Regions from separate parts of the Bacillus sp. EA-CB0995 genome, predicted to be linked through region 1. Evidence: a T-box and tRNA genes for the amino acid it is inferred to sense, from the RefSeq annotation. Region 1 holds a T-box; the other holds one or more tRNA genes.
What was found. The T-box of region 1 lies ahead of metG (methionine--tRNA ligase). A T-box ahead of a tRNA ligase gene usually reads a tRNA of that ligase, here a tRNA-Met.
Positions count from the first base shown of each region.

Region 2: it has a tRNA-Met gene. The T-box ahead of metG (methionine--tRNA ligase) is inferred to sense a tRNA for this amino acid. The anticodon was not compared.

Region 1 is NZ_CP169269.1:665,791-680,465, forward strand. It holds gene ACEWFJ_RS03455 (NupC/NupG family nucleoside CNT transporter) at 1-746, shown strand, start outside; gene ACEWFJ_RS03460 (NAD(P)/FAD-dependent oxidoreductase) at 1,327-2,505, opposite strand; gene ACEWFJ_RS03465 (DUF1641 domain-containing protein) at 2,550-2,990, opposite strand; gene ACEWFJ_RS03470 (ferritin) at 3,540-4,046, opposite strand; partial or broken gene ACEWFJ_RS03475 (MazG nucleotide pyrophosphohydrolase domain-containing protein) at 4,103-4,422, opposite strand; gene ACEWFJ_RS03480 (LOG family protein) at 4,495-5,073, shown strand; gene ACEWFJ_RS03485 (Dps family protein) at 5,271-5,711, opposite strand; gene ACEWFJ_RS03490 (DUF3920 family protein) at 5,904-6,338, shown strand; gene ACEWFJ_RS03495 (MarR family winged helix-turn-helix transcriptional regulator) at 6,449-6,862, shown strand; gene ACEWFJ_RS03500 (pirin family protein) at 6,911-7,609, shown strand; partial or broken gene ACEWFJ_RS03505 (M4 family metallopeptidase) at 7,812-9,460, shown strand; gene ACEWFJ_RS03510 (metal-sulfur cluster assembly factor) at 9,506-9,820, opposite strand; gene ACEWFJ_RS03515 (class I SAM-dependent methyltransferase) at 10,040-10,840, opposite strand; T-box leader at 10,986-11,258, shown strand; gene metG (methionine--tRNA ligase) at 11,311-12,945, shown strand; gene ACEWFJ_RS03525 (DedA family protein) at 13,159-13,773, shown strand; gene ACEWFJ_RS03530 (DUF3938 domain-containing protein) at 13,858-14,235, opposite strand; gene ACEWFJ_RS03535 (hypothetical protein) at 14,404-14,547, opposite strand; gene ACEWFJ_RS03540 (YitT family protein) at 14,569-14,675, opposite strand, start outside.
Region 2 is NZ_CP169269.1:800,387-815,061, reverse strand. It holds gene glgA (glycogen synthase GlgA) at 1-1,290, opposite strand, end outside; gene ACEWFJ_RS04360 (GlgC family sugar phosphate nucleotidyltransferase) at 1,384-2,415, opposite strand; gene ACEWFJ_RS04355 (glucose-1-phosphate adenylyltransferase) at 2,589-3,944, opposite strand; gene ACEWFJ_RS04350 (hypothetical protein) at 3,887-4,654, opposite strand; gene ACEWFJ_RS04345 (GlgB N-terminal domain-containing protein) at 4,594-5,601, opposite strand; gene ACEWFJ_RS04340 (L-lactate dehydrogenase) at 5,961-6,905, opposite strand; gene ACEWFJ_RS04335 (penicillin-binding protein) at 7,622-7,846, shown strand; gene ACEWFJ_RS04330 (hypothetical protein) at 7,940-8,239, shown strand; tRNA gene ACEWFJ_RS04325 (tRNA-Glu) at 8,391-8,462, opposite strand; tRNA gene ACEWFJ_RS04320 (tRNA-Ser) at 8,469-8,559, opposite strand; tRNA gene ACEWFJ_RS04315 (tRNA-Asn) at 8,565-8,639, opposite strand; tRNA gene ACEWFJ_RS04310 (tRNA-Ile) at 8,643-8,719, opposite strand; tRNA gene ACEWFJ_RS04305 (tRNA-Gly) at 8,728-8,798, opposite strand; tRNA gene ACEWFJ_RS04300 (tRNA-Lys) at 8,806-8,881, opposite strand; tRNA gene ACEWFJ_RS04295 (tRNA-Thr) at 8,891-8,966, opposite strand; tRNA gene ACEWFJ_RS04290 (tRNA-Phe) at 8,982-9,057, opposite strand; tRNA gene ACEWFJ_RS04285 (tRNA-Asp) at 9,068-9,143, opposite strand; tRNA gene ACEWFJ_RS04280 (tRNA-Met) at 9,146-9,222, opposite strand; tRNA gene ACEWFJ_RS04275 (tRNA-Ser) at 9,250-9,342, opposite strand; tRNA gene ACEWFJ_RS04270 (tRNA-Ile) at 9,362-9,438, opposite strand; tRNA gene ACEWFJ_RS04265 (tRNA-Met) at 9,443-9,519, opposite strand; tRNA gene ACEWFJ_RS04260 (tRNA-Ala) at 9,536-9,608, opposite strand; tRNA gene ACEWFJ_RS04255 (tRNA-Pro) at 9,624-9,697, opposite strand; tRNA gene ACEWFJ_RS04250 (tRNA-Arg) at 9,706-9,779, opposite strand; tRNA gene ACEWFJ_RS04245 (tRNA-Leu) at 9,783-9,871, opposite strand; tRNA gene ACEWFJ_RS04240 (tRNA-Gly) at 9,888-9,962, opposite strand; tRNA gene ACEWFJ_RS04235 (tRNA-Leu) at 9,991-10,071, opposite strand; tRNA gene ACEWFJ_RS04230 (tRNA-His) at 10,096-10,171, opposite strand; tRNA gene ACEWFJ_RS04225 (tRNA-Thr) at 10,181-10,256, opposite strand; tRNA gene ACEWFJ_RS04220 (tRNA-Val) at 10,263-10,338, opposite strand; rRNA gene rrf (5S ribosomal RNA) at 10,343-10,458, opposite strand; rRNA gene ACEWFJ_RS04210 (23S ribosomal RNA) at 10,567-13,488, opposite strand; rRNA gene ACEWFJ_RS04205 (16S ribosomal RNA) at 13,732-14,675, opposite strand, start outside.

The sequences.
Region 1 (14,675 bases):
AAGGGGAAGTATTTATTACAGTTAAAGATCAACTAAGTAAGTTACCAAAAAATCGTTTATATACACTATGTGCATCTTCTATGTCAACAGTATCTATGTCAATCGTTGGTTCTTACATGAAAATGATTGATCCTAAATATGTTGTAACAGCACTTGTTTTAAACTTATTTAGTGGATTTATTATCATTCACATTTTAAATCCTTACGATGTAAGTGAAGAGGAAGATATTTTAGAGTTACAAGAGGACAAGCACCAAACGTTCTTCGAAATGTTAGGCGAGTACATTATGTTAGGATTTTCAATTGCAGTTACAGTAGCAGCGATGTTAATCGGATTCATTGCATTGATGGCAGCAATTAACGGTCTATTTGATTCTATTTTCGGTATTACATTCCAAACAATCTTAGGATATGTGTTCTCACCATTAGCGTTCATCATGGGTATCCCAGCATCAGAAATGGTAACAGCTGGACAAATTATGGCAACAAAATTAGTAACAAACGAATTCGTTGCAATGCTTGATTTAGGAAAAGCAGCAGCTCATTTAACACCTCGTACAATCGGTATTTTATCTGTATTCCTTGTATCATTTGCGAACTTCTCATCTATCGGAATTATCGCAGGGGCAACGAAGAGTATCGATGCAAAACAAGCAAATGTTGTATCTTCTTTTGGATTAAAGCTTGTATACGGTGCAACGTTAGTAAGTATCTTATCAGCGATTATCGTTGGGGTAATGCTATAATATAAAAGAAAAAGCAATGAGCAGCGGGCTCATTGCTTTTTTGTTGCGTGCCCAGCTAAGCTGGGCACTGCTCACTGGTGAAAGTCCGGTCTAGGTAAGAATCAAGCCGCCTAGTAACTGACAGGCAATCGGGGGAGAAATTCTAAGATTGAAGCCCTGTGACAAAGTAACTTCTTACTAGAAATGCGAGCGAATTAGCAGACCGTAACATAAAGTGAACCGTGCCGCCTCGTCAAGAGCACCCTAGCAATAGGAGAAGTCGAGCCTAGAGTTAATAGGTGAAGACCATGGAAGATGTGAAGAACTTGGAAAGGCAACATCGAAGAATCCCTCGGGGTAAGGAGGACGGTATGCCTCACCCTTCTCATTCCTTGAGGAAGGGGAATTCTTTTGGAAGCATGTTAAAAAGAAAGAGGAGTACATAGATTATTTACAATACACAAAATCGTAACAAAGTAGACAGTATATTTAGAGATTTCAAAAGGTGTATGTCACTTTCTTGTTGAATAAGTTATGTAGAGAATTTTGATTAAATAAAAACCCGAATCATAGATAAACATGATTCGGGCTATCATTCAGATTAGTAAGCTAAGCTGAATAATCCTTTAATGTGTGATAAGTAACGAACGTTACTTGCTTCTTTCATTAATGATGCTGGTAAGCCTTTAAGTGGAGTTGAGCTTGCTCCGATTGAAGCAACAGCATCTTTACGTCCTAGACTTGCAAGTGTTCCAGAGTTTACTGGTGCGAACTCTTCGAATGCTTTGCCTTCTAGTGCTGCGTATAAGTTGTATCCAATTAACTCACCCATTTGCCAAGCGATTTGTGCAGTTGGTGGGTATGGACGACCGTCTGGAGCGAAGACAACAGCGCTGTCTCCAGCAACGAATACGTTTTTGTGAGAAGTAGATTGTAGGTATGCATCAACTGTTGCACGACCACGGTTTACTTCAAGACCTGATTCACCGATTAATGGGTTACCTTGTACGCCGCCTGTCCAAACGAATGTGTTAGCAACGATTTTTTGACCGTCTTTTAAGTCGATTTCATTGCCAGCAACGTTTGTTACAGGAAGACCTGTTAAGAATTTAACGCCGCGTGCTTCTAAGCTAGTAGTTGCACGTTCAATTAAATGGTCAGGTAATACTGGAAGGATTTTTGGACCTGCTTCAACAAGAAGAAGTTTAACTTCTTTTGGATTTACGCCGTGGCTTTTTGCAAGTTTAGGCATAATGTCAGCAAGTTCACCAACTAGCTCAACGCCAGTTAATCCGCCGCCGCCGATTAAGATTGTAGCATCAGCTTCGTTTTTCGTTTTAGCGTATTCACGAATACGGTCTTCAACGTGTTTGTAGATTTTGTTTGCATCAGCAGCAGATTTTAATACCATGCTGTTTTCTTCTAGTCCTGGAATACCGAAGTAAGCAGTTTTACTTCCTAAAGCAACTACAAGTGCATCGTAAGATAAAGTAGTGCCACCAGCTAGTTTAATTTCTTTGCTATCAACTGAGAATGACTCAACTGTTGCAATTTTAAGATCGATGTCTTTACCTTTGAAAAGTTTTTCAAGTGGCATTGCAATTGCTTGCTCAGAAACGTTACCTGCTGCAAGGCGGTGTAGTTCCGTAATAATTTGATGTGTTGGATATTGGTTGATAACTGTAACTTGTGCTTCTGATTTGCTGTAATGTTTACGTACATTTAAAGCTGCAAGCAGTCCGCCATAACCAGCACCTAAGATGACAATTTGTTTTGACATAGTATGATATCCCCCGTCTTTACTAATTGTTGTGTAAGAAAGAATTATTTATGATTGCGTTCTGCAGTAATTTGAAGATAAGCGTTTACAAAACGAAACATTTTTTGTGCTTGCGGATCTTTTAGCATTCTTAAAAGGCCAAAAAGACCGATAACTTCGTTGCTTTCTTCAGCGCGATCTTTCGCTTCGATAGCAGTTGCAGCAATGGCTTTCACTGTATCTTTTACAGGTTCTGCAAGTTCTTGGATTGCTCCAACAGTATCATTTTTTAATACTTCATCAGTAGCGACTGCTTGAGCGAAATCATAAGACTTTGTTAAAATGTTAACGAGCTCAGTTAACTTTGGAAGTTGTTCTACTAATGTAGTTAAAGACTCTTGAACTTCAGGCTTTAATAGCTGATCAAGTACATCAAGCTGTCCTTGACTAGCAGAAATTTGTAATGATTCTTGTTCAGGCTTTGTTTGAGTGATTGTTTCTGGCATCTCCAATTCTCCTTTACGATAGCAATACTTCTTAAATTTTTGGGAATGAAAGAAGATTCCCCATTACAGGTAAGATTTCTTCGTCCGTAACAACTCGAGGAAATTTGTAAAAATTTACACAAAGATTTAGAGCAAGCTGCTCTTAAAGTTACTATTGCCGGTGAATATGTCTTTTCAAACCGTTGCAATATTCGAATGAACTATAAGTAATCACCGAATCTGAAATAGTAAATTTTAAAAGGCTAGTTGCGTCCTCTAGCTTATGGACTTGTCCAGTAAAAGACTTTGCCTACCAACTGAGTATATTATATACTGTAATACACCTATGTTAACATAAAAATGATTATTAAGCATTCGATTTTAATGACTATAATCTAAGAACCTACAGGGCGTTATATCTGTTTTTTTATTCCAATTTTACAATGTAAGAAGCATAAATTGACGAAAGCGGTTGATTTATGCTTTTTTTGTTTGCGTACCCAGCTAAGCTAGAACAGAAAAGAGATGGCAAAGCCATCTCTAAGACATCTGTTTCAGTTTTCTACTCTACTACTCAGCTGGTGGAGTAAACGTGCGTTTTTCTAATTCAGCATCTAACATAAATAATGCATTTGAATCGTTTGTAATTCGCTTTAATTTTTGAATGGTGCTATCGAAAGATGCTTCTTCTTCAACTTGTTCGTCAACAAACCATTTTAAGAAGGTGATTGTAGCATGCTCGCGCTCATCCCAAGCAATATCAGATAGGTGATAAATTCGTTTTGTGACTTCGCGTTCATGTTCGAGACCGATTTCAAAAGCAGCTAAAATGGATTCGTACTCGTTATTTGGATGATCGAATCCAGTAATGATCGCACGCTCACCGCGATCATTAATATAATTGTAAAGCTTCATGGCATGGAAACGCTCTTCCTCTGCTTGTACAAGAAAGAAGTTGGCAAATCCATCATAGCTTTCTGATGTACAGTAAGCCGCCATTGCCATATACACATGGGCGGAGTAAAACTCAAAGTTCATTTGATCATTTAGTGCTTCACGTAATTTTGGAGATAACATAAAAAGACCCCTTTCATATTATTACGATATAATCATATCATAATTGAAAATAATTCTCATTTATATTCGAATCGCTTGGAGAGTTTCTTAACATGCGTTTCCATAATGTCTTGTAGATCTAAATTATATTTTTGCGCTAAAATAATAAGATTTCCTAACACATCTCCAATTTCTTCTTTTAACTCAATTGTTAATTCTTCTTCGCTTTTTTTCGTTCATCTGGACGATCACGACCAATTTCAATAGCACGCACGACGCGAGAAACTTCTCCCACTTCCTCCGCTAAAAAATTTACGCGAATAAAGGAATTATATTGTGCCCAGCCCCGCTCATAATAAAATTGTTCCACCCAGCTTTGAAATTCATTCGTGCTCATCCTTTTCCCATCCTCCCAATATGTAGTATGATTACATTGTAGCATAACAATATGTAGTTTTGGGGTGGAGTAATGAAACGTATTTGTGTATTTGCAGGATCGAATGTTGGAGAGCGTCCAGAGTTTCAAGCAGAAGCTCGACAGCTTGGAGAAATACTAGTTCAAAATAATATAGAGCTTGTATATGGAGGCTCTTGTGTTGGATTAATGGGAGAAGTAGCAAATCAAGTATTAGAGCTAGGCGGCCGTGTAACGGGTGTCATGCCTCGTGGATTATTTAGAGGAGAAATTGTTCATCAAGGTTTAACAGAACTAATTGAAGTGGAAACGATGCATGAGAGAAAAGCAAAAATGAGTGAACTTGCTGATGCATTTATTGCACTTCCAGGCGGTTATGGAACGTTTGAAGAGCTGTTTGAAGTGGTATGTTGGTCACAAATTGGGATTCATGAAAAGCCTGTTGGCTTACTGAACATTGCAGAATTCTACACACCGTTATTACAAATGGTGGACCGTGCAGCAGAGGAAGGCTTTATGAATCCATCGAATAAAGAATTGCTTGTATCTGCAAAAACGGCTAATGAGTTAATTCCTAAAATGAAAGAGTACAAACGACCAGTGATGGGGAATAAGTGGAAGCAGTTAACATAAATAAATAAGTAAATAAATAAAAAACCGAGCGGAATTGTCCCGCTCGATTTTTTGATGTGATATTTGTCGAATATGGTCGAAAGGTCTTTATATTGTGTCGAATCGCCGTTATATTAGAAAAAACGCCGATAAATGATGCCTTTGCGCCGATATATTATGAAAAGCGCCGATATATTGCTAAGCTGCTGCCGTTTTTCTTATTGATTCAAGAATGCGCGTAACATCCATGCGTGTTTTTCAAGTTCTGTGTAGATGCCAAGTAGTAAATCAGATGTCGTTTCATCGTCTGCATCTTGTGCGATTTCCATGCCTTTTTTGAGCTCAAGAAGCATTGCTTCATAGTCTTTCATAATTGCTTCAACCATTGCTTCTGCAGTTTCTCCGTAAGCTGCTTCTTGAACAGAAGATAGTTCTAAGTATTCTTTCATTGTTGCTACTGGTTTGCCGCCGATTGCTAAAATACGTTCTGCAATTTCATCGATGTGCGTAGCTGCTTCTGTATAAAATTGTTCGAATTTCTCATGTAATGTAAAGAACTGAGGTCCTGTTACGTACCAGTGGTAGTTGTGTAATTTTGTAAATAAAACGTTCCAGTTTGCTACTTGTTTGTTTAATACTTCAATAACTTGTGTATTCATAATATCAATCTCCTTCACGTTTTTTTGTTTTGTATCAATTACTAATTTATAATTATTATAATCTAATAGATGGTATAAAATCAACCCATTTTGCATATATAATTTTAAACATTTTGTGACGCAGGTGTAGGTTTAAAACAGGAGATAATGTGACATATAGATAAAAGAGAATAAATAGAAAGGAGAATGAAGATGCAGCTTCTATCTCAAAAGATATATCAACAAGCTGGAGACTGGTATGTACTTGATGAAGATTTTCCATGGGATATAAATCAAGTGCAGAGGGATGTGTTCTCATTAATTGAACGGCGTGAGGTATCTGTATTTTTCTGTGATACGTGTGAAACAAATGATGTGTTAGTCCGACTAGGAGAAGAGGAAGAAGAATTTTTATTTCCGCTGAACGGATTTTATCATAAAGAAAAGCGTTTAATTTTCGTTTGTATGTGGGAGAAGTATGAGTGCTTATTGGAAACATTGTTGCATGAGTTTCGGCATGATATGCAGCATGAACGGAAGTTATTATATGTCGGTAATGAAATGTATGAAAAGCGGTGGATTGAGAAGGATGCAAGAGTGTTTGCGAAGAGAAAGATGAGAGAATATAGGAGAAGGTGTGCAAACTAAAACATAGTGAATCCGGCACTATGTTTTAGTTTTACCTACAAAAAGAAAGTAGTTGACATTTCTATAGTTTAGTTCTAAACTATAGTTACAAAGCTTAGCGAGGTGATGGAATGAAAACAGATGAACGACTTGGTTTATTAGTATGGTTTCGTTTATCACGCTTTTACAACCAAAGTATTAGAGAAACGAATCAGCATTTAAAAAAATGGGATTTGTCTGCTGCACAATTTGATGTATTAGTGCAAGTTGGAGCAGGAGATCGTTTAACACAGCAAGAATTAGGGCAAAAGCTTTTCGTTACAAAAGGAAACGTTACGCAGCTTTTGAGTAAAATGGAGCAGCTTGATTTGATTCAAAGAGAGCAAGACGGAAAAACGAAATATCTTTCCTTAACAGAGAAAGGTAAAGCACTGTATGAAGAAGTTGTTCCGCCCCAAGAAAGATTTCAAGCAGCGCAATTTTGCAAGTTGGATCGCGAGGAACAGAAACAGCTGCTAGCATTACTTCGTAAATTACAATCATAAAAATTTTAAATAAATATCTCGAATTCGAGATAAAATGAGGTGAAGGATATGTTCAAAAAAATTGATCATAAACAAATGGGAAGAGCAAATCACGGTTGGTTAAATACACATTTTCATTTTTCATTTGCAGATTACTACAACCCAAATAATATGAGATTTGGTGCACTTCGCGTAATTAATGATGATTTAGTAGCAGCACAAACAGGATTTGATACGCATCCACACCGTGATATGGAGATTATTTCTTATGTAGTGGACGGGGCATTAACGCACCAAGATAGTATGGGAAACCGCGGGACAATTGAGCGCGGTCATGTGCAATACATGAGTGCTGGAACAGGTGTCTTCCATAGTGAGCACAACTTAGGAGATGAAACATTGCGTCTTCTGCAAATTTGGATTTTACCAGACCGTGCTGGTCATACGCCAAATTACGGTGAATTTAAATTTGATTGGAATAAACGTGAGAATACATGGTTCCACATGGTTTCACCAATTGATGGCGGTGCACCGATTGAAATTCATCAAGATGCAAATCTGTACTCTCTTGCTTTAGAAAAAGGAAAAGAGATTACATTCCCAGTTGGTGAAGGGCGTCAAGCTTATTTGGTTCAAATTGAAGGAAGCGGCATTGTGAATGGTGAAACGTTAGTGATGAGAGATGCAGCAGAAGTCATTGAAGAAGATATCCACATTCAAGCAGCAGAAACAGCTCATTATTTAGTAATTGAGATGAAGAAACAATAATTAAGTGAAACTTTCAACAGTGAGGGGGCGGCTTACTGCCCGTTAATAAAAATATGCCACGAGTAGCGTCTATAGATAGCGCTGCTCTTTTTTTGTATGAATTTTCTGTCGAAATTTTCTAAAATTTAAACGGGAGGTTATTACTATTATCTCTAGAATTGTATAAAAGTGTCAAAACATTAGGGGATGGGGAGTGTTGTTTTTGAAAAAGAAGGTATTATCTTCAACGTTAGCTTTATCTCTAGCTTTAGGGGATTTGCGACATTTGGTACGTCACGTACATATGCAGCAGAGCAAAAAGTTCAATATAACCAAGAATTTCAGACACCATCTTATATTGGGGAAGAGTGGAAAGCACCGGAAGGACTAGATAAAAAAGAAACGGTGTTTGAGTATTTAAAGAGTAAGAAAGACATGTTTAAATTAGCAGGAAATATGGAGAAACATTTTGAAATCGTTGGAGAAGAAAAAGACGCAGAAGCGGGAACAACGCATGTGAAGCTTATTGAAAAATATAATGGTGTTCCTGTATATGGCTCTGATCAAACAGTAGCAATTGATAAAGATAATAATGTGAAAGCATTTTTCGGACAAGTTATACCGAATTTAGAAAATAAAAATATCCCAGAAAATGCAAGTATTTCAGAAGATGAGGCTGTAAATATTGCAAAAGCTGGTATTGAGAAAGAAATTGGAAAAGTAGACAACTATGATGGTATTAAGAAAGATTTATATGTATATGAAAAAGATGGGCAATATTATCTGTCTTATCTTGTAAAAGCATCTACTTCAAAACCGGCACCAGGCTATTGGCATTATTTCGTTGATGCAACAAACGGAAATGTCATTGAGAAGTACAATGCGATTGATCATATTACTGGATTTGGTTACGGTGTAGCGGGAAATCGAACAAGTTTTGAAATGGCACAGGACTCAAAAACTGGAGCTTTTTATTTATTCGATGGGACACGTGGAAAAGGTGTTCATACATTTGATGCAGAAAATATGGATGAAAATTGGTTCAACTTATTCTCACAATGGCTTGGATATACCGGTGAGGAAATAGAAAGTAAAAATAAATTCTTCGAGGATAAAGCAGCTGTTGATGCGCACGCTAATGCTGAGAAAGTATACGATTATTATAAGAAAACATTCAATCGTAATTCCTTTGATAACAACGGAGCGAAGTTAATTTCTACTGTTCACGTAGGGGAGAAATGGAATAATGCAGCGTGGAACGGTGTCCAAATGATGTATGGTGATGGTGATGGAAAAGTATTCATTCCATTATCAGCTGGACTTGATGTTATTGCGCATGAGCTGACTCATGCAGTAACAGAATACTCCGCAGATCTAGTGTATAAAAACGAACCTGGTGCATTAAATGAATCGTTATCTGATATTATGGGCGCAATGGTGGACCGTGATGATTGGGAGATGGGAGAAGATATTTATACGCCAGGTAAAGCGGGAGATGCACTGCGTTCTTTAAGCAATCCTGCAGCTATTCCAAATCCATTAAAGCCAACTGAAGGCTATCCAGATCATTACAGTAAACGCTACACAGGAACGGTTGATAATGGTGGTGTTCATATTAATAGCAGTATTAACAACAAAGCTGCATACTTAGTTTCTGAAGGTGGCACTCATTACGGTGTTACTGTAAATGGTGTTGGCCGCGCAGCAACAGAAAAAATTTATTACCGTGCTCTTACAAAATATTTAACTGCAAACTCAAACTTTAGCATGATGCGCAAAGCTGCAATTCAAGCGGCTACAGATTTATACGGCCAAAATTCTAAAGAAGTACAAGCTGTAACAAAAGCATATGATGCAGTAGGTGTAAAATAAGAAATAAAGAAGACCTGACTTTGATAATGTCAGGTCTTTTTTTATCTAATCGCGAATTCCTAGTGCGATTTTTGCCATGCGGGACATACGTTCTTTGGACCAAGGAGGATTCCAAACAACATTTACTTCTATTTCATTTACCTCTGGAACATTTGTCGATAATACCTTTTTTACATCAGATACAATTTGTCCAGCCATTGGACAACCGATAGAAGTCATTGTCATTGTAATAACAGCATTATTGTGTTCGTCAGTTGTGACATCATATACTAGCCCAAGGTTTATAATATCTACGCCAAGCTCAGGGTCAATTACAGCTTCTAAATTGGCATATACTTTATCTTCTAAAGTTTGAGACATATGAAAACACCTCTATTCATGATTGATATTTATTCTCATTATACAAGATGGAAAGAGAAGATGCAGTGATTGAGCTCACAGCATTTTTTTCTAGATCAAAAAAGTATTCCTCATAAAGTTTCACTTTATCCTATTTAATCACGCTTTAGTAATCCCCAACTTCGACTTATACGCGCTATACATAGAAGAAAAACTCTCTTCATTTTAAAGAGAGTTTTTCTATATATTTTTGGCGATCAGTGTATATAGTCCAGGAATGCGACGTTCAATTCCTTCCGGCGCGTGAGGTGGAAAGACCCATTTTTGCTTTGCCCCACATTCTTCTGTGAGCTCTTCGATACGGAGTCCAGCTTGGGCGATTTTTGTTACAATTTCTCCTAACGTCCATCTGCGAATCGTATTTTTAGGTAAAGAGGAGCGCTCTGCTTCTGATAAGAGCATACTGTATGCTACATCTACTTCGATTACATCTTCATAAAAGTAATTTCCATTTGCGATTGCTTGGTTATCTTCTATTTGTAGAAGTTTTGTATACATTGGGTGATAGTCGCGTAAAAGGAATGTTCCACCTTGTTTTAGCAATTGAGAAATAAGTGTAAATAAAGGCTCTAAATCTATGAAATAGTGGAGCACACCAAGCTCAAGTAATACTACGTCGAATGAGCCTATTGTCTCTGGTAAATCTAGTACATCAGACACGATGTATTCAATATGTGTTTTAGCGGCTGCGGCAAGTTCTTTAGCATATTTCGCATTGCTCTCTGAAATATCGACAACCGTTACTTCTGCCCCTAATAATGAAAGGGCAACCGCCTTACTTCCTTTTGATCCCATTAAATTTATAATTCGTTTTCCTCGCATTTCACCGATGTAAGGCAAATAATAAGCGACCTCGGCAGTAGGGTTTTCCCGTATTTGCTTGCCAAAAGAATGCGGCGTTCCGTGGCGATTTGTCCAAGCTTCATAAGCGGCTTTACTCCAGCCCGCTTTATTCTTTGCGCTTAATTGCTGTTGATTCAAAATGATCTCCCCTTTCCATGAAGATGTATAAGTTCTTCGTAAACATGGAATTTCCTTTCAATGGAATGAATTGTAATTTTTTTTGAAATAAAACGAACGAATAGTTTGATTTTTCTGTATAATATTATAAAATGTAAATTACATATGAAAAGCGTTGAAGAGGAAAAGTAGAATGAAATCATTCTTTCCAGAGAGCTTCGGTAGCTGAGAAGAAGCAAGAATACTCATTTGAACAATGGCCTCTGAGCTTCGTCCTGAACTTATCACTTGATAATAGTAGGCGACGACGAGTGTTGGCTCTCGTTATCAAAGTCACAGTATACGAGCAATAGTTGCTCCGTACTTGCAGAGGTCAGTCGTGTGAGCGATTGACGAAATAAGGTGGTACCACGACTGTATATACAGCCTCGTCCTTATCTTTTTAAAAGATAGGGGCGAGGCTTTTTTATTTTTAAAGGGGGGCATGTAGGATGAATATTTTTATTGGAGGCGCTTGGCCATATGCAAATGGTTCATTGCACCTTGGTCATATTGCTAGTTTACTGCCAGGAGATATTTTAGCGCGTTATTACCGTTTAAAAGGAGACAATGTGTTATATGTATCAGGAAGTGACTGTAACGGTACACCGATTGCAATTCGTGCTAAGCAGGAGAGAGTAAGTGTAAAAACAATTGCGGATCGCTATCATGAGGAATTTGAACGATGTTTTCAGAAGTTAGGTTTTTCCTATGATTGCTATACACGTACTGACTGTGTTCATCATCATGAAGTAGTTCAGAACATTTTCTTAGAGCTTTTAGAAAAGGGGCTTATTTATAAAAAGAAGGTGGAGCAAACATATTGTGAGACTTGTGCGCAGTTTTTGCCGGACCGTTATGTGGAAGGGATTTGTCCGCAATGCGGCGCACAGGCGCGTGGTGATCAGTGCGATGCATGTTCTGCTATTTTGGATCCGATAGATTTATTAGAGAAAACATGTAAGTTGTGTGGCAGTGTGCCAACAATTAAGGAGACAGAGCATTTTTATTTTGCACTAACGTCATTACAGAAGCAGTTAGAAGAGTATATAGAAACGGTGAAACAGAATGGCACGTGGCGTGAGAACGCCGTGCAGCTGGCGCAGCGATATTTACAAGAAGGATTACAAGACCGTGCTGTTTCAAGAGATTTGCCAATTGGAGTAAGCGTTCCGGTTGCTGGGTACGAAGAGAAGAAGGTGTACGTTTGGATTGAGGCTGTGTCTGGTTATTATTCAGCAAGTAAACAATGGGCACAAGAAATAAACTGTGATGATACACCATTTTGGCAAGCGGATACACGGACGTATTATGTGCATGGCAAAGATAATATTCCATTTCATACAATTATTTGGCCAGCTATTTTGCAGGGAATACAAGCGAAAGCATTACCAGAATATATTGTTTCTAATGAATATTTAACGGTGGAAAAAAGGAAGTTATCTACGAGTAGGAACTGGGCTGTATGGATACCAGACATGTTAAAGGAATATAATCCTGATTCGATACGCTATTTTTTAACTATAAACGCACCAGAAAATCGAGATACAGATTTTTCGTGGCGAGAGTTTATTTATAGTCATAATAGTGAATTGTTAGGAGCATATGGAAACTTTGTTAATAGAACGCTGAAGTTTCTTGAAAAATATTACGAGAATACTGTACCAACTGGACACATCAATCAAGAAATTGAAGAAAAGCTAAAAGGATTATATATGGAAGCAGGGCGATTGATTGAAAAAGCGCATTTTAAACAAGCACTAGAACTAATTTTTGAAACGATTCGTTATGCTAATAAATATTTCGATGAGAGACAGCCTTGGAAACAAATAAAAGAGGACAAGAGAGCCTGCGATGAAACAATGCGAAATTGCGTTCATTTCATTATAAACTTTGCACAAGTATTAGCGCCGTTTCTTCCGTTTTCATCTGCACAAGTACAACAAATGTTAGAGGTTTCTCAGAGCAAATGGAATTACATCACTGAATGTCCAGCTTATATTTCGAATGTATCACCGTTATTTGAACGTATCGATGTGAAGAAAATTGAGGAAGAAGTGGAAAAACTGTATGGGTCTTTAATATGAAAAAATATATAATCACTTTCTTTTGTTCTGCTTGAAACGTTTTACAGCAAACAAAAGAAAGTGATGAATTATATACAAAGCACTTTCCTTACAAAAATGTAATCTTATTGTAAGCCATTGCGATAGTAGTTTCGACAAGGTTTTTATACAATAAAGATACAAAATCAGTACGTGCTAGAAGAATGGGTATCAATAAGAAAAGGAGAGCGAGAGATGGAATGGATTCACGACTTATTTCAACAGCATGCCTACTATGTTGTACTTATTGGATTGATGCTAGAGTATATTGCATTTCCGTTTCCGGGAGAGCCAACATTAGCGTATGCAGGGTATTTGGCACATACCGGTGAGCTACATCTAGTGCCGCTAATTTTTTTATCTTTTGTAGGAACAAGTGTAGGTATGACAATTCAGTACTTTGTCGGAAACAAGCTTGGGATGCCATTTATACAAAGGTACGGAAAATATGTCTTTTTAACACAGCGCAAAATTGATTTAACGAATAAATGGTTTGATAAGTACGGTTATTTTTTAATCTTTATTGGTTTCTTTATTCCTGGTGTGCGTCATTTTACAGGATACTTTGCAGGAATTATTAATTTACCATTTCGCCGCTTCGCGATGACGATTTATTCTGGAGCATTGCTTTGGGTATCATTCTTTTTAGGGGGCGGTTATTGGTTAGGTGGAAACTTAGATAATATTTTTAGAGCGGTTGAAGGCCATATTGGAAAGATTATTATCGGTGTTGTTGTGGTCGTGGCAGCAGGTGCAGCGGTAGGATTCCGTAAACAAATTAAACGTGTGTTTGCTCAGACAATAAATTAAAAATATCCATTCTATGTCGAAAAAGGTGGTCTCTGAAATGTACCCTTTACAAAGGGCACATTTCAGAGACCACCTTCTTTTTTATTACGAATTACTTTCCATTTGAACATGGCTTTCATCTTGTAGTAAATCAAAGATATCTGCTAAGCAAAATGCGATAAACCAAGTCCAAAGACCATGGAAGAAAGCTGTACTAAGTTGCAGAGGTAAATCATAAGTTGTTGTTGAAAATGAGATACAACCGCCGACAATTCCAATCATCGTTAAAAGTGTTGTTTTTCTTGCGTTCTCTTCCGGATTGAAAAGGAAGAAAGTAAACGAGCCTAAAATTGAAGCGCTTACAATAGAATCGATTCCATTCATATATAAATTTTCACCAGTATGAGTATTTGTCCAAAAGCATACGAGACCGCCTGCTACGGCAAATAATGTAGCAATTATAAATCTAATTCGTTTGTTCATACGTTCATCTCCTTTATCGTCATCATTTGAACAGGAGGACCTGAATTTTAATTAATAAAAATTAAATAAGAAGATATAGTTATTATCTACTTTTATGATATATACATAGTATAACATGTTTTAGATTTGAATAAAAATAATTATCTGATATTTCTAGTTTTTGATGTTTCACATAGCTATAAACATCTTTCCATTTCCTTCTATATCATAAAGTGAAACTTCCATCAGTGGGGGGTTTTTCATCCCCCACTGATGGTTAGTTGAACCAATCGGGCTTTTACGGAACTCTTTTATATGCAAATAAAAACGCAAGGATTTCCTCCTTGCGTTTTGTTATATACGTTTAAATCGTCCAACCACTTCTACTGTTTCTGTAATGTTAATAAAAGCATGGCTATCAACGTGTCGGATTAGACGTTTAATTTCTCCTAATTCATAGC
Region 2 (14,675 bases), 130 kb from region 1:
CAGCATATCGTGCGCATTGAAGTTCGTAAAACTAAAACCATTTCCTTCATTTATAGCTTCATTGTACGATTGAACTGTATCATTTAAACCGCCTGTTTCCCGCACAATTGGAATCGCTCCGTATGCAAGGGCAATTAACTGTCCAAGGCCGCATGGCTCAAATAAAGATGGCATTAGAAACAAATCTGTCCCGGCATACACTTGATGTGCCAGCCCTTCATGAAATCCGATATACACTTTCACTTTATCTGGATATTCATATGCCATTTGTTCAAAAAACTGTTCATATTCTTTATCGCCCGATCCAAGTACAATAAATTGCACATCTTCTTGCATCATTTCATGAAAAACATGACGCACTAAATCTAATCCTTTTTGCTGCGTTAAACGTGTAACCATCGCAATAATAGGTGCCTCTTCTTTTTCTGGCAATCCAAAATAACGCTGTAATGCACGTTTATTATCTCTTTTTTTATGAAGTGAATTTGCATCATACATTGCCGCTATCGTTTTATCATTCTTCGGATTGTACAAAACATCATCAATTCCATTTACAATTCCAACAAGTTTATCGTTATATTTACGCAATAAACCATCTAACTTCTCTCCGAAAAATGGATATTGAATTTCTTCTTTATATGTCGGACTTACCGCTGTAATCATATCAGAGGCGATAATTCCGCCTTTCATGAAGTTGATGTTTCCGTAAAACTCAAGCTGCTCACTATGAAAATACTCATTGCCAAGCCCCAATAAGTCATCCATAACAATGCGCGGAAACACGCCTTGAAACTGCAAGTTATGAATCGTAAAGACTGTCTTTATCTTTTCGTATAATGGCTGATCACGATATTTTTCACGTAATAAAAAATTTGCCATCGCTGTATGCCAATCATGACAATGCAGAACATCTACTTCAAAATCTATATGCGGAATGCATTCTAATACCGCCTTTGAGAAAAATGAAAAACGTTCGCCATCATCATAATGACCATATAGTGAATCGCGTTTAAAATAATATTCATTGTCGATAAAATAATACGTAATTCCTTCATGCTCCATTTTCAAAATACCGCAATATTGATTACGCCAACCAAGCTGAACCGTAATCACTTTATGAAGCACACATTCTTTTCGTACATGCTCTGGAATCAAACTATAGTACGGAAGCATAACACGCACGTTCATTCCAAGTTTTTGTAATGCCTTTGGAAGTGCTCCAGCTACATCTGCTAATCCACCCGATTTAATAAATGGTACACATTCTGATACTGCAAATAAAATATTCACTGCGATTGTCTCTCTGCAGCAGCAAGCATAGGCAAACTATGCTTACCTATGCCATGCCTGCAGATTCCTCCTCTCAATTTTCAAATATACATCTTAGTAAATCGTTATATTACTGCTTTGTATTGTTCCTTTCTCTACAACAAATGGAGAATGGGCTCCGCCTGTTAACGTCGTTCCATCTTCAATCTTTACATCCTTATCAATAATTACACCATCTAGTATACAATTCTCTCCAATTTGGCTCTTTTGCATAATAATACTGTTACGAACAATCGAACCTTTTCCAATCTTTACAGAACGAAAGACAACGCTATTTTCTACTTCTCCCTCAATAATGCTGCCATTCGCAACCATCGCGTTATGTACACTCGCGTTTTTTCCGTACCTTGTTGGCGGCTCATCCTTTACTTTCGTAAAAATCGGCGTTTCTTTCTTAAACACTTGCTTCCAAATATGCGGCTGCAGTATTTCCAAGCTATGTTTATAGTAACTTTCAATTGAATCGATTACCGCCACATAGCCAGTATGCTCATAACTTTCAATATGCAATGATGTGTTTCGTTTTTCTTTTACAACATCAATTAATCTATAATATCCCATGTCTTGATACGTCTCAAACAAATGTAATAATAACTCCTTCTTTAATACATATGTCTGAAGTGACTCACCTTGGTGACATACTTCTGTAATATCTGCCTCTGTGTATAAGTGACGGTCTAATACCGCTTGGAAATCAAGCGCTGTTACAACATGACTGTTTGTAATCACAACGTACTGCTCTTTACTACGTAAAAAGTAATCCATATGTCTGCTAAAATGAGCAAATGTACCAAACTCATCTTGATCACATTGACAATTTGGAGGAAATAAAAATAAACCATCACGTTTTCGATCTAAGTCCCACTGTTTTCCAGAACCGAGATGATCCATGAGTGAACGATTTTTATGACTTGTGAAAATGGCTACACTATGAATATGAGAATTTACCATATTGGAAAGCATAAAATCTATTAAACGGTAACGCCCAGCAAACGGCAATACCGCCAATGATCGATGATTTGTTACTTGTTGTAGTGATGGAAAATTCTCTGTTGCATTAATAATTCCTAACATTGATTCTCTCACTCATCTCATCCCCTTTTCGTCACGCTCTAACAGACAGTAAAATTATCACCGTAACCTTCCATAAACTCAAAGAAGATAGGAATAGAATCACTATCCGTAAAAGCTCCGATTGTCTCCGCTAACTATTTGTGAAGGGATTAAGCTCCCCTTGCTAATCATTAGTTTTACTTCATTTAATTTTCCTCTGCAATTAATACAACGTCTTCAATATTTCGTTCCGGACGAATGATTGCTCCATCTTCAACGACCATCCCTGGCCCAACAATGGCACGCTCAATCACAACATTCTTTCCAATTCTGGCATCTGGCATAATAACTGAATCTACAACCTTGCTGCCTTCCTCCACGATTACCCCTTGAAACAATACAGAATGCTGCACATCACCTTCTACAACACAACCTTCGTTAATTAACGATTCTTCCACTTTAGCTGACGGTGCAATATATTGAGGCGGCTGGTTCGGGTTAACGGAACAAATTCGCCAATCACGGTCATATAAGTTGAGTGATGAATCTTCGCGAAGCAAATCCATATTTGCTTCCCATAAGCTCTTCACTGTTCCAACGTCTTTCCAATACCCGCTAAATGGATACGCAACAAGCTTTTTCCCTTCATCCAATAAAAGGGGAATCACATCTTTTCCAAAATCATTACTAGATTCTGGATTTCTTGCATCCATTTCTAAATACTCTTTTAAAATAGCCCAATTAAAAATATAAATGCCCATTGAAGCTAGATTGCTTTTTGGAAACTGCGGTTTTTCTTCAAACTCAACAATTTCCATCGCTTCATTCGTATTCATAATGCCAAAGCGGCTTGCTTCATCCCACGGTACTTCAATAACAGAAATAGAGACATCTGCTTCTCGTTCCATGTGATGATCGAGCATTTTTGCATAATCCATCTTATAAATATGATCGCCAGATAAAATGAGAACATATTCCGGATCATACTGCTTTAAATAATTCAAATTTTGATAAATGGCACTTGCCGTTCCTGTATACCATTTCACTCCAGAAGACTCTGCATAAGGAGGGAGTACAGTAACCCCTCCATTTACACGGTCTAAATCCCATGCATCTCCAATACCGATATAACTATGCAATTCTAACGGCTGATATTGTGTTAAAATCCCCACTGTTTCAATACCAGAATTCGCACAGTTACTTAATGTAAAATCAATAATGCGATATTTACCGCCAAATGGAACAGCTGGCTTCGCTAGATTTTTTGTTAAGGCGCTTAAACGACTACCTTTTCCCCCTGCTAATAACATTGCTACGCACGTCTGCTTTTGTACCATCTTGTGTACTACTCCCTTTCGTGTTTTCACCGGCCGTAAAATTGAAATTCCAAATGGTGGTATTGTCATTTCAACATGAGCAAGCTGATTATGATAAGGTTCCATAATTGCTTTTAATCGCTTCTTATTGATTTGTCCCGAACCGCCGTATGCAGAACTATCACTATTTAAAATTTCGTTATAATAGCGAAATGCTGGTACGCCAACTTTATAGTTTTCATACACCGCATTTGTAAAGTTACAAACGATAACGAGGACATCCTCTTCTCTCTCCCTTGGCGAATAAACGAAAAAATACTTTGCTCACGATTATCCGCATCAATCCACTGAAAACCATTTTCTGTGTGATCAAGCTGCCAAAGCGGCTTAGAGCGCTTATACAATGCTATGAGCTCCTTAAAGTAATCATGCGTACGATCATGCATTTCAAAATCATGTAAGCCCCAATCTAAATCTTCAAGGTCTTTCCATTCGTCATATTGTCCAAACTCGCCGCCCATAAAGAGCAGCTTCTTACCTGGATGTGTAAATAAATAGCCATACAATAAACGAAGCTGAGCAAACTTGGACCAATAATCACCCGGCATTTTATTTAATAGCGACTTTTTCCCGTGTACAACTTCATCATGTGATAACGGTAAAATAAAATTCTCAGAATACGTGTAAAGCAGTGAAAATGTTACTTTGTCATGAATATATTTCCGATACTCCGGCGCACATTCCATATATTTTAAAATGTCATTCATCCAGCCCATATTCCATTTATAATTAAAACCAAGTCCACCTTCGTATGTCGGTGCAGTTACGAGCGGCCATGCTGTTGAATCTTCTGCAGTCATTAAGAAAGTTGGATCTTCCGCAAATACTGCTTCATTCAGCTGTTGCAGGAATAATACAGCATGTTCATTACTTTCCTGCCCCCGTTTCGCTCCCAATATAGCATGTTAGCAACCGCATCAACGCGAAAGCCGTCGATATGATAATACTTCATCCAAAACAATGCATTCGAAATGAGAAAATTTCGTACTTCTTGTTTTCCTAAATCAAAATTCACAGTTCCCCATACGTGATTTTCTTGTACATCAAGATCTCTATATTCATACGTTGGTTCTCCATCAAACAAATAAAGCCCATGAGCATCTTTACAAAAATGCCCTGGTACCCAATCTAAAATGACACCGATCCCATATTTATGACATTCATCGACAAAATACATAAAATCCTGCGGTGCTCCGTATCTACTTGTCGGTGCATAATATCCAGTCCCTTGATATCCCCAAGAACGATCATATGGGTGTTCAATAAGCGGCATAATTTCAATATGAGTAAATTGATGCTCTACTACATACGGAATAAGCTCATCTGCCATTTCTCTGTAAGAGTAAAAAGACTCATCTTCTTTCTTTTTCCATGAACCAAAGTGAAGCTCATAAATTGCTAACGGTTCATTATAAATTGGTTTTCGTTTCTTTTTTTGAAACCACTTCTGATCTTTCCACTTATATCCTTTTATATCATAAACAATGGATGCCGTATTTGGTCTCACTTCAGCATATATTGCATACGGATCAGCTTTTAAAATTGTATGGCCGTTTAAGGCTTCAATTGCATATTTGTACAATTCCAGCTGAGCTACATTTGGTATGAATAAAGACCAAATTCCATCCTCTGTCACTCGCACCATTTTATGAATTTGATTATTCCATTCATTAAAATCTCCTACAATACTCACAGCTTGTGCATGAGGAGCCCATACAGAAAAACGTGTTCCTTGCACCCCATCTTCCTTCGTTAGATGAGCACCAAATATTTCGTAGCTATCGTAAAATTTCTCTTTATGAAACAATAGCATTTTTTCCTCATTACAATTTGTTACAATCACTATGTTCACCTCACAAGATGACAGAATTTTAAATATGTTATTACTATTCTTCGGTAAATAGAAATATCCTTGCGATTTTCTAAAAAAACATACGTTTTTTTCGCGGAAATTCATGGGAATTCCGTAAATTTCCGCTGAAAATATCGAATTTTGACGAATATTCCTTGTAAGCGTTTTATTTTAGAATAATTTTCAAAATGAAAAAGAGGGGAGATTTTACTGCGATTCATTACTTCCTATTAGAGTAAAATACATATTACGTTTAAAAAGTAATTAACTTTCAGCAAAACATAAAAAAACCCTTTCCGGCAAAAGGGGATATACAGGGGGCTGCCGGAAAGGGGTTTATACAATTTGGATTATAGTACTGGTGCCATAGTTTCTTTTAGCACTTTTACAGAATGATCAAATTTCAATTCTTCCTCTTCATTTAATTCAAGCTCTACAATTTCTCGAACACCTTGGCGGTTGATAACTGCTGGAACACCTACGTAAACATCTTGTTGTCCATATTGTCCTTCAAGATATGCAGATACTGTCAATACGCTGTTTTCGTTGTTTAAAATCGCTTTAGTTACACGTAGTAGTGACATACCGATACCGTAGTAAGTTGCACCTTTACGTTGAATAATATGATAAGCAGCATCGCGTACATTCACAAAGATTTCATCTAAATCGCTTTGATTGTACTTTTCATTGTTTGCTAAGATTGTTTCAAGTTTTTGTACACCAACAGTAGCATGGCTCCATACTGGAAGCTCTGTGTCGCCATGTTCACCAATAACATATGCGTGAACGTTGCGTGGATCCACATCTAAGTATTCACCTAACATGTAACGGAAGCGAGCAGAGTCTAAAGTTGTACCAGAACCAATTACACGTTCTTTTGGTAATCCAGATTCTTTCCAAGTTACATAAGTTAAAATATCAACTGGGTTAGTTGCGATTAAGAAGATACCATCAAATCCGCTATCCATAATGCCGCGAACGATTTGTTTAAAGATTTTTGTATTCTTCTCAACTAAATCTAAGCGAGTTTCACCTGGCTTTTGTGGTAATCCAGCAGTGATAACAACAAGATCTGCATCTTTACAATCTGCATAGCTGCCTTTCCAAACTTTTGTTGGAGCTGGAGCAAATGGAACAGCATGGCTTAAATCCATTGCTTCCCCTTCTGCTTTTGCTTCGTTTACGTCAACAAGAACAAACTCTTCAGCTACACCTTGGTTAATCATAGAATATGCATAGCTGCAACCTACAGCTCCTGTTCCTACTAATACTACGCGGTTAATACCTTTTTTCATGGTAAAATCCCCTCTCTATTTTTCATTTCATTATTATTATTATCATTGTCATTTAAGTAAATAATTAAAATACTGATTTTATATTGTTTAACTTCCTTACACACATATTGTAGCACGTTCATTTGTGAATGTATTCACAAATTATGACCTATTTGTGAACTTTTTCACAGATGAGAGAAAATTATAGTATCAGGTATGGAATCTATCCCAGTTTAAGCGAAATACATTCACATACTAGTTCCGCCAGAATCATAAACCACTTATCGTCTATTCGGCGATTCGCCAATATCCAACATACGTAAGCAGTAAAAGGGACTCTCCCAAAAGACACCTACTTGCCTTTGGATAAGCCCCGTTTTTTCTATCCCGCATTAACGGGCAGTAAGACCCCCATCTCAAGATTGAGAGAGAAGCGAAGAAGATAGGCGGAGGATAACGGCCTTTAAAAGCCCGATTGGTTCAACTAACCATCAGTGGGGGATGAAGAACCCCCACTGATGGAAGTTTCACTTTATAAAAAGAAGAAACATAACCCAATAACAGCGCCGGCATATAACAAGTTGACAACACAAAATCCCATAATAATACAATGCACCTTTGTATTATTAAGCTAAATGAAAATACTCATATATCTTATATAAGTTGTCCACACCTTTTTTCAGCTTTCAAATATTATATATTGAGTCAAAAATTTATTTTGAAAGGAGTTGGTTTATATAAATAAGCATACAAAATGCGTCTGTGAACAACTAGCAGAATTACAGGTAGGTACAGTAGTAGATATTTTTCTAAATGGAAACTTTATAGATGATGTTACGTTTGTTAACTTTAATCCTGAAAACTTTTGCGCAACTTTCGTATTTACAGAAGGAGACGAAGAAGGAGGAGTACTTCTTATAGATTGCCGTGATATTCAAGCACTTACAATTAGTAAGGGCTAGTTTATAAAAGAGAGCTTTGAAAAAAGCTCTTTTTTTATAATTTCAAAATATATTTCTATCCGAGATAAACAAAAGAGGAAGAGGGAAAGAAACATGTCAATTCTCATAAATCATACTGCTACCCCTAAAATATTCAATCCGAATTTAGTAAAGGACACAGATATACAATCTTCACATATAAAAAATAAAAACAAACACCTTGAAGATATTTGTTGCCTTTTAAACACCTTTAATTTAGGAAGAAAAGTAAACGAAATTATAGTTAATGGCACACCATTAACCGTTTCAATTTTCACAGGATTTCACTTTAACACAGGTCTTGCTACGTTTATAGATAAAAGTGGGCGCATTATCCTCGCTAATTGCGAGCGCATTGATGCAATTGTTCTTTAGCATTTTTATTGATATTAAAACGAAGAATTGTATTTTAAATAAAAAAACTATCTTCTTTAATTAATACTCATGTGATTAAAGTTGAGGATTAATTATCCATTAACACAAGACAAATAAAAAAGAGATAGCATATATGCTATCTCTTTTTTTATGACCCGTACGGGATTCGAACCCGTGTTACCGCCGTGAAAGGGCGGTGTCTTAACCACTTGACCAACGGGCCAATTTCTGGCAGAGAAGAAGGGATTCGAACCCTCGCACCGCGTAAGCGATCTACTCCCTTAGCAGGGGAGCCCCTTGAGCCACTTGGGTACTTCTCTATATATGGCTCCGCAGGTAGGACTCGAACCTACGACCGATCGGTTAACAGCCGATAGCTCTACCACTGAGCTACTGCGGAATATGGTGGGCCTAAATGGACTCGAACCATCGACCTCACGCTTATCAGGCGTGCGCTCTAACCAGCTGAGCTATAGGCCCATAGAAAAAGCGGGTGAAGAGAATCGAACTCTCGACCAGAGCTTGGAAGGCTCTTGTTTTACCACTAAACTACACCCGCATAAAAATGGTGAGCCATGAAGGACTCGAACCTTCGACCCTCTGATTAAAAGTCAGATGCTCTACCAACTGAGCTAATGGCTCATTTTGAAATGGTGCCGGCTAGAGGACTTGAACCCCCAACCTACTGATTACAAGTCAGTTGCTCTACCAATTGAGCTAAGCCGGCTTGTATATTTCAAAATGGTGGCTCGGGACGGAATCGAACCGCCGACACGAGGATTTTCAGTCCTCTGCTCTACCGACTGAGCTACCGAGCCTTAATATAAATGGCGGTCCCGACCGGGGTCGAACCGGCGATCTCCTGCGTGACAGGCAGGCATGTTAACCACTACACCACGGGACCATTGGTTGCGGGGACAGGATTTGAACCTGCGACCTTCGGGTTATGAGCCCGACGAGCTACCAGACTGCTCCACCCCGCGATGATATAATATTCTTTTAAATAAAAATGGAGGAGGTAGAGGGATTCGAACCCCCGCGCGACTCTCGCCGCCTGTCGGTTTTCAAGACCGATCCCTTCAGCCGAACTTGGGTATACCTCCGAGATATATGAAACTTGAGTGGTGGACCTTGTAGGACTCGAACCTACGACCGGACGGTTATGAGCCGTCTGCTCTAACCAGCTGAGCTAAAGGTCCTTTATGGTAGCGGCGGAGGGGATCGAACCCCCGACCTCACGGGTATGAACCGTACGCTCTAGCCAGCTGAGCTACACCGCCATAAATAAAGTATAAGTGGAGCCTAGCGGGATCGAACCGCTGACCTCCTGCGTGCAAGGCAGGCGCTCTCCCAGCTGAGCTAAGGCCCCATTATTTTAAAACTATCGGGAAGACAGGATTCGAACCTGCGACCCCCTGGTCCCAAACCAGGTGCTCTACCAAGCTGAGCCACTTCCCGTTAATAAGCGCGCCCGAGAGGACTCGAACCCCTAACCTTTTGATCCGTAGTCAAACGCTCTATCCAATTGAGCTACGGGCGCATATGGTGCCGAGGGCGGGGGTCGAACCCGCACGGTGGTCACCCACCGCAGGATTTTAAGTCCTGTGCGTCTGCCTGTTCCGCCACCCCGGCATGTCATATTGAAAATTGGAGCGGAAGACGGGATTCGAACCCGCGACCCCAACCTTGGCAAGGTTGTATTCTACCACTGAACTACTTCCGCAGACATATATGAGATATTTTATTAAAAGTGCGGGTGAAGGGAGTCGAACCCCCACGCCAAAGGCGCCAGATCCTAAGTCTGGTGCGTCTGCCAATTCCGCCACACCCGCATAATATAATTTTTCAAGAAAAAATGGGGCGACTGATGGGAATCGAACCCACGAATGCCGGAGCCACAATCCGGTGCGTTAACCACTTCGCCACAACCGCCATAGTTGCTGGTGCCGGCTAGAGGACTTGAACCCCCAACCTACTGATTACAAGTCAGTTGCTCTACCAATTGAGCTAAGCCGGCATTATATGGTGGAGGATGACGGGATCGAACCGCCGACCCCCTGCTTGTAAGGCAGGTGCTCTCCCAGCTGAGCTAATCCTCCATTTGCCTGGCAACGTCCTACTCTCACAGGGACAAAGTCCCAACTACCATCGGCGCTAGAGAGCTTAACTTCCGTGTTCGGTATGGGAACGGGTGTGACCTCTCTGCCATCATTACCAGACTGTATTCAATTGAGACAATCATTATTATACTTGATTCACTAAAAAAGTCAACAAGTTTTTTTATATTCTCTCAAAACTAGATAACATCAATGTAGTATACATATTGTATGGTTAAGTCCTCGATCTATTAGTATTCGTCAGCTCCACATGTCACCATGCTTCCACCTCGAACCTATCAACCTGATCATCTTTCAGGGATCTTACTAGCTTAACGCTATGGGAAATCTCATCTTGAGGGGGCTTCATGCTTAGATGCTTTCAGCACTTATCCCTTCCGCACATAGCTACCCAGCTATGCCCTTGGCAGAACAACTGGTACACCAGCGGTGCGTCCATCCCGGTCCTCTCGTACTAAGGACAGCTCCTCTCAAATTTCCTACGCCCACGACGGATAGGGACCGAACTGTCTCACGACGTTCTGAACCCAGCTCGCGTACCGCTTTAATGGGCGAACAGCCCAACCCTTGGGACCGACTACAGCCCCAGGATGCGATGAGCCGACATCGAGGTGCCAAACCTCCCCGTCGATGTGGACTCTTGGGGGAGATAAGCCTGTTATCCCCGGGGTAGCTTTTATCCGTTGAGCGATGGCCCTTCCATGCGGAACCACCGGATCACTAAGCCCGACTTTCGTCCCTGCTCGACTTGTAGGTCTCGCAGTCAAGCTCCCTTATGCCTTTGCACTCTACGAATGATTTCCAACCATTCTGAGGGAACCTTTGGGCGCCTCCGTTACTTTTTAGGAGGCGACCGCCCCAGTCAAACTGCCCACCTGACACTGTCTCCCGGGTCGATAAGACCCGTAGGTTAGAATTTCAATACAGCCAGGGCGGTATCCCACCAGCGCCTCCACCGAAGCTAGCGCTCCGGCTTCAAAGGCTCCCGCCTATCCTGTACAAGCTGTACCAAAATTCAATATCAGGCTACAGTAAAGCTCCACGGGGTCTTTCCGTCCTGTCGCGGGTAACCTGCATCTTCACAGGTACTATAATTTCACCGAGTCTCTGGTTGAGACAGTGCCCAAATCGTTACACCTTTCGTGCGGGTCGGAACTTACCCGACAAGGAATTTCGCTACCTTAGGACCGTTATAGTTACGGCCGCCGTTTACTGGGGCTTCAGTTCAGAGCTTCGCTTGCGCTAACCCCTCTCCTTAACCTTCCAGCACCGGGCAGGTGTCAGCCCCTATACTTCGCCTTACGGCTTCGCAGAGACCTGTGTTTTTGCTAAACAGTCGCTTGGGCCTATTCACTGCGGCTTTCCGTTAAGAAAGCACCCCTTCTCCCGAAGTTACGGGGTCATTTTGCCGAGTTCCTTAACCAGAGTTCTCTCGCACACCTTAGGATTCTCTCCTCGCCTACCTGTGTCGGTTTGCGGTACAGGCACCTTTTATCTCGCTAGAAGCTTTTCTTGGCAGCGGGGAATCAAAGACTTCGCTCCATAAGGAGCTTCCCCATCACAGCTCAGCCTTCGCGGTAAGCGGATTTGCCTACTTACCAGCCTAACTGCTTGGACGTGCACAACCAATCGCACGCTTCTTCTATCCTTCTGCGTCCCTCCATTGCTCAAACGATAAAGAGGTGGTACAGGAATATCAACCTGTTGTCCATCGCCTACGCCTGTCGGCCTCGGCTTAGGTCCTGACTAACCCTGAGCGGACGAGCCTTCCTCAGGAAACCTTAGGCATTCGGTGGACGGGATTCTCACCCGTCTTTCGCTACTCATACCGGCATTCTCACTTCTAAGCGCTCCACCAGTCCTTACGATCTGACTTCACAGCACTTAGAACGCTCCCCTACCACTGATACCATAGGTATCAATCCGCAGCTTCGGTGGTGTATTTAGCCCCGGTACATTTTCGGCGCAGAGTCACTCGACTAGTGAGCTATTACGCACTCTTTAAATGGTGGCTGCTTCTAAGCCAACATCCTAGTTGTCTAAGCAACTCCACATCCTTTTCCACTTAATACACACTTTGGGACCTTAGCTGGCGGTCTGGGCTGTTTCCCTTTTGACTACGGATCTTATCACTCGCAGTCTGACTCCCAAGGATAAGTCATTGGCATTCGGAGTTTGACTGAATTCGGTAATCCGATGAGGACCCCTAGTTCAATCAGTGCTCTACCTCCAAGACTCTCACACTTGAGGCTAGCCCTAAAGCTATTTCGGGGAGAACCAGCTATCTCCAGGTTCGATTGGAATTTCTCCGCTACCCACACCTCATCCCCGCACTTTTCAACGTGCGTGGGTTCGGGCCTCCATTCAGTGTTACCTGAACTTCACCCTGGACATGGGTAGATCACCTGGTTTCGGGTCTACGACCACGTACTAAACGCCCTATTCAGACTCGCTTTCGCTACGGCTCCGCCTCTTCAGCTTAACCTCGCACGGGATCGTAACTCGCCGGTTCATTCTACAAAAGGCACGCCATCACCCGTTAACGGGCTCTGACTATTTGTAGGCACACGGTTTCAGGATCTCTTTCACTCCCCTTCCGGGGTGCTTTTCACCTTTCCCTCACGGTACTGGTTCACTATCGATCACTAGGTAGTATTTAGCCTTGGGAGATGGTCCTCCCGGATTCCGACGGAATTTCACGTGTTCCGCCGTACTCAGGATACATTCAAGAGGGAACGAAGTTTCAACTACAGGGTTGTTACCTTCTATGACGAGCCTTTCCAGGCTGCTTCGTCTACCTCGTTCCTTTGTAACTCCGTATAGAATGTCCTACAACCCCAAGAGGCAAGCCTCTTGGTTTGGGCTAGATTCCGTTTCGCTCGCCGCTACTCAGGAAATCGCATTTGCTTTCTCTTCCTCCAGGTACTTAGATGTTTCAGTTCCCTGGGTCTGTCTTCTTTACCCTATGTATTCAGATAAAGATACCATACCATTACGTATGGTGGGTTTCCCCATTCGGAAATCTCCGGATCAAAGCTTACTTACAGCTCCCCGAAGCATATCGGTGTTAGTCCCGTCCTTCATCGACTCCTAGTGTCAAGGCATCCACCGTGCGCCCTTTCTAACTTAACCAAAATTAAAAAAATATGAGCTACACTGTTATCTAGTTTTCAAAGAACAAGCCTACTGCGTTGAATACGCTTCTTTGCTGGCTTGCGGCGAGGAATCCATCATCGTGGATTTCACTTGCAGACGCAGCCGCATATAAGACTATATATTCACGCTGTATCTAATCGAGAGATAGTTCTCTCAAAACTGAACAAAACGAAACACGGAAACTTATATTGATGAACAGCGTTCATCAATTCTCCATAGAAAGGAGGTGATCCAGCCGCACCTTCCGATACGGCTACCTTGTTACGACTTCACCCCAATCATCTGTCCCACCTTAGGCGGCTGGCTCCAAAAAGGTTACCCCACCGACTTCGGGTGTTACAAACTCTCGTGGTGTGACGGGCGGTGTGTACAAGGCCCGGGAACGTATTCACCGCGGCATGCTGATCCGCGATTACTAGCGATTCCAGCTTCATGTAGGCGAGTTGCAGCCTACAATCCGAACTGAGAACGGTTTTATGAGATTAGCTCCACCTCGCGGTCTTGCGACTCTTTGTACCGTCCATTGTAGCACGTGTGTAGCCCAGGTCATAAGGGGCATGATGATTTGACGTCATCCCCACCTTCCTCCGGTTTGTCACCGGCAGTCACCTTAGAGTGCCCAACTTAATGATGGCAACTAAGATCAAGGGTTGCGCTCGTTGCGGGACTTAACCCAACATCTCACGACACGAGCTGACGACAACCATGCACCACCTGTCACTCTGCTCCCGAAGGAGAAGCCCTATCTCTAGGGTTGTCAGAGGATGTCAAGACCTGGTAAGGTTCTTCGCGTTGCTTCGAATTAAACCACATGCTCCACCGCTTGTGCGGGCCCCCGTCAATTCCTTTGAGTTTCAGCCTTGCGGCCGTACTCCCCAGGCGGAGTGCTTAATGCGTTAACTTCAGCACTAAAGGGCGGAAACCCTCTAACACTTAGCACTCATCGTTTACGGCGTGGACTACCAGGGTATCTAATCCTGTTTGCTCCCCACGCTTTCGCGCCTCAGTGTCAGTTGCAGACCAGAAAGTCGCCTTCGCCACTGGTGTTCCTCCATATCTCTACGCATTTCACCGCTACACATGGAATTCCACTTTCCTCTTCTGCACTCAAGTCTCCCAGTTTCCAATGACCCTCCACGGTTGAGCCGTGGGCTTTCACATCA